DNA from 2 places in the Arthrobacter sp. efr-133-TYG-104 genome. Region 2 is predicted to be linked to the other one. Evidence: riboswitches for the same ligand, from Rfam matches in the RefSeq annotation. Region 2 holds a riboswitch; the other holds the start of a gene.
The links. A riboswitch is a leader RNA that binds a small molecule or an ion and turns the genes downstream of it on or off. The one in region 2 is predicted to bind S-adenosylmethionine.

Region 1 (2,195 bases), on a different contig from region 2:
CATCGAGTGGGGCGCGGACATCGTGGTTCATTCGGCCACCAAGTACCTCGGCGGCCACGGCTCGGCGATAGCCGGTGTGATCGTGGACTCCGGCAACTTCGACTTCGGCAAGGATCCGGAGCGCTTCCCCGGATTCAACACCCCGGATCCCAGCTACAACGGCCTGGTTTACGCGCGCGATCTCGGGAAGGACGGGGCACTCGGCGCCAACCTTTCCTACATTCTGAAGGCACGTGTGCAGTTGCTCCGCGACCTCGGGTCCGCGGTGTCCCCGTTCAACGCCTTCTTGATCGCACAAGGGCTGGAGACGCTGAGCCTTCGCGTCGAGCGTCACGTCGCCAACGCCACTAAAGTGGCGCAATGGCTGGAAGCCCACGACGACGTCGAGGCCGTCGCCTACGCTGGCCTGCCGTCCAGCCCTTGGTACGACCGCGGCCGCAAGTACGGCCCCTTGGGCACGGGCGCGGTGGTGGCCTTCACCATCAAGGGTGGAGTGGAGGCAGGCAAGCGCTTCGTGGACGGCCTGGAGCTGCACTCCCACGTTGCCAACATCGGCGACGTTCGCTCCCTGGTGATCCACCCGGCGTCGACCACCCACAGCCAGCTCACCGCCGAGCAGCAGGCCGTCGCGGGCGTCAACCCCGGATTGGTGCGCTTGTCCGTGGGCCTGGAGCACGTCGATGACATCATCGCCGACCTCGAAGCCGGGTTCCGGGCCGCCAAGGGAGCCTGACCGCGTACGAACGCCGCCCGCCGATGATTATTCGGTGGGCGGCGTCCAGGCCTAGCTTTGGGAGAACAAGCCGCACCCAAAACGTCACACTGGTGTCACAATCTTCGCCTGAAGAGGGATGTTCTTCCTAAACTCTACGTATTAGGTCATGAGTGCCAGCACACAGCCCCGGCTTGCTGGCCGGCAACCCTCCTCCGCGGTGGGGTGCCCCGGGTGAGGACCTGGCCCGTCGCACGCAAGGCGACTGGCAAGTGCGAGGTTTAGGTGTCGAAGGAAATGACCATCAGTGCTATAGCCATTCCCACTTACGGAAAAGAAGACGGAACGGTCCGCTACGCCCGGATAGGTTCGTTGGAACTTGAGGCGGGCGGGTACCTCCCGGATGTCGTCTTAGGTTACGAAACGTGGGGGAGCCTGAACCCGGATCGATCCAACGCGGTGCTGGTCCAGCATGCCCTCACCGGAAGCACCCACGTGGCTCGGGGGAGTACGGACGAGGAAGGTTGGTGGGAGCAACTCGTCGGTCCAGGTGCGACCATCGACACCGACAGATTCTTTGTTGTCTCCATCAACATCGTGGGCGGTTGCTACGGGAGCACGGGGCCATCCAGCCAGGCTCCCGACGGGAAACCGTGGGGATCGCGGTTTCCGCTGATCACGCTCCGGGACAGCACCGAAGCCGAGGCCCGGCTCGCCGACGTCCTGGGTATCGATGCCTGGCACGCCGTACTCGGAGGTTCCATGGGCGGGGCCAGGGCCCTTGAATGGGCCATTACGTTTCCCGAACGCGTCAAGCGCTGCGCCGTGATCTCCGTGGGTGCCTACAGCACGGCGGAGCAAATCGCCTTTGCCCAGTCCCAGACCCTTGCGATCCGGCAGGACCCGCACTTCAACAACGGGGACTATTACGACGGCCCGGCCCCCGAGAACGGGTTGGCCTTGGCGCGGCGCATAGCGCACATCACCTATCGTTCAGCCTTGGAGTTGGACCTTCGCTTCGGCAGGCAAGCCCAGCCCAAGGAAGCCCCGCTTGTTGCACCGGTACTCGGGGAGCGGGGGCGCTACCAAGTGGAAAGCTACCTGGACCACCAGGGTAAGAAGTTGGTGCAACGCTTTGACGCCAACAGCTACATCGCCATCACTGAGGCCTTGATGTCCCATGACGTCACCCGTGGCCGTGGTGGTCTGCAGAAGTCCCTGTCCCGCGCAACGGCGGAATTCTTCGTGGCCGCAGTGGACACCGATCGGCTGTACTTCCCGGCGCAATCACGCGAACTTGCCGCTGCCCTGCCAGGTGATGTTCCGGTCCATGTCATCGAGGCGCCGATCGGGCATGACGGCTTCCTGACGGAAATCGGGCAGCTGTCAGAGCAGCTCGGTGAAGCCTTCTTCAGCTGAGAAGCCGCTTGCAACAATTCGTCGTTTTCGGTCTCCTTCCATGACTTTCAAGGGCTTCACTCAG
Region 2 (2,195 bases):
TGGATCATCGACCCCATCGACGGGACCAAGAATTTTGTCCGCGGCGTGCCGGTCTGGGCAACGTTGATCGCCCTGGTGGATGAGGGGGAACCGGTTGTTGGCGTCGTGAGCGCACCGGCACTAGGCAAGCGTTGGTGGGCCGCAAAAGATATGGGTGCCTACATGGGGCGCTCCTTGGCAGCTGCCACGCGACTGAAGGTTTCCAACGTTTCGCGACTGGCCGACGCCTCCATGTCGTATTCAAGTCTGTCCGGATGGAAAGAGCGAGGCAACCTTGATGAGTTCCTTGGGTTGACCGAGGAGGTCTGGCGCACCCGCGCTTACGGCGACTTTTGGTCCTATTGTCTGGTAGCGGAGGGCGCCGTTGATATCGCCTGCGAACCGGAATTGAACCTTTACGACATGGCAGCACTCGTTCCGATCGTTACCGAGGCCGGAGGTCGCTTCACCTCTTTGGAAGGTGAGGACGGGCCCTTTGGCGGCAACGCGTTAGCCACCAACTCGATCCTGCATTCGGAGGTCCTCAAAACGCTAAACCCGGCCCTGGACGATCTCCTCTGACGAGCGCTCATTACCGGAGTACGTTCCGACGGTAACACCCGGCTTTGACCAAATATTCGACGGCGGACGCCCCCCTTACCGGGCATCCGCCGTCGTTATATTCGCCGTTCATCCGATTTTTCGTCCTAAACGTAACAAAGCGCTTAACAATTGTGGTGGCTTTGTCAGCCCTGTGCGGGGTGCCCTAGCCTAGAGAGAGGTCACGAGTGCCAGCGCAAAACCCCGGTTTGCTGGCCGGCAACCCTCCATTCGCGGTGGGGTGCCCCGGGTGACGACCTGGCCGGTCCGGAACGGATTCGGCAAGCGCGACCCCAACCGGGGTCCCTCTTGAGTGAGGTCCCATGAGTACTGTCACGTTAAATCCCGCAGCCCCATCCAACACCCCAGCTGGCAACGTCCTCGCAGCCCGCCCCCTCGCCGCAGTAACAGGGGCAGAATTGCAGGCGCCGCTGATTCAGGGCGGCCACGCACGGTATGCAAACCTGGACTACGGCGCCTCTGCGCCGGCCTTGACCGTTGTCTCCGCGTATCTCAATGAGATTCTGCCGTACTATGCCAGCGTCCACCGGGGCGCCGGCTACGCCTCCCAGATAAGTACGTCGGTCTACGAGAACTCCCGGAACGTGGTCCGTGAATTCGTTGGCGGACGCCCGGACGATTCCGTCATCTTCACGCGCAACACCACAGATTCCTTAAACCTGCTGGCAGGCTGCCTTCCACAACTGGATGGTGAATTCGTTGGGGAAGTCCTTTACCTCGACATAGAACACCACGCCAATTTGCTCCCATGGCAAGGTGTTCCGCACCGCAGCGTCGTTGCCGAGGCAACGCTTGCGGCCACCGTGGACAAGCTCCGGAACGAGCTCAGCCAAGGAGGGGTATCGCTGCTTGCCGTGACGGGCGCATCGAACGTGACCGGCGAGATCCTTCCCATCGCGGAACTCGCGGATCTTGCCCACGAACACGGTGCCAGGATTGTGGTTGATGCTGCCCAACTGGCTCCGCACCGGCGCATAAACATCACCCAAGCGGATGTGGACTACCTTGTGTTCTCCGGTCACAAGCTTTATGCGCCTTTTGGGGCAGGCGTTGTGGTGGGCCGTCCTGATTGGCTCGACGCCGGAACACCTCACCTCGCAGGTGGCGGGGCGGTACGCGAAGCCCGGTTGGATTCGGTCAGTTGGGCCACCGGTCCGGCACGGCACGAAGGCGGCTCCCCCAACGTCTTGGGCGCTGCCACGCTCGCCCGTGCAACGCAGGTGTTAGCGGACCTGGACCAAGACGCATGGCACGCCCATGAGGCAGCAATCCGCTCCTACCTCATAGAGGGGCTGGAAGGCATCGATGGCGTAACCGTGCATCGGATCTTCAGTGATTCCGAGGACACCATCGGCGTCGTCAATTTCTCCGTGGAAGGGTTCGACGCCGGGCTCGTGGCAGCATTCCTGGCCGCCGAGCACGGCGTCGGCCTACGCGACGGCAGGTTCTGCGCGCACCCGCTGCTCAAGCGCCTCGGCCTGCCCTCCGGGTCACTTCGCGCAAGCTTCGGTGTCGGCTCCCGGCTCGAGGATGCCGCGCGGCTCCTTGCCGGGATCAGGGAACTCAAACGCAACGGTCTTGGCTGGGACTACGTG

Region 1: linked by a shared signal. The riboswitch ahead of metX (homoserine O-acetyltransferase MetX) and the one ahead of QRN04_RS07095 (aminotransferase class V-fold PLP-dependent enzyme) in region 2 are both predicted to bind S-adenosylmethionine.

What each region holds. Positions count from the first base shown of each region.
Region 1 covers NZ_JARVTA010000001.1:468,775-470,969, forward strand. The annotation lists gene QRN04_RS02115 (bifunctional o-acetylhomoserine/o-acetylserine sulfhydrylase) at 1-733, shown strand, start outside; SAM riboswitch class IV at 878-993, shown strand; gene metX (homoserine O-acetyltransferase MetX) at 1,010-2,131, shown strand.
Region 2 covers NZ_JARVTA010000007.1:11,011-13,205, reverse strand. The annotation lists gene hisN (histidinol-phosphatase) at 1-561, shown strand, start outside; SAM riboswitch class IV at 760-873, shown strand; gene QRN04_RS07095 (aminotransferase class V-fold PLP-dependent enzyme) at 903-2,195, shown strand, end outside.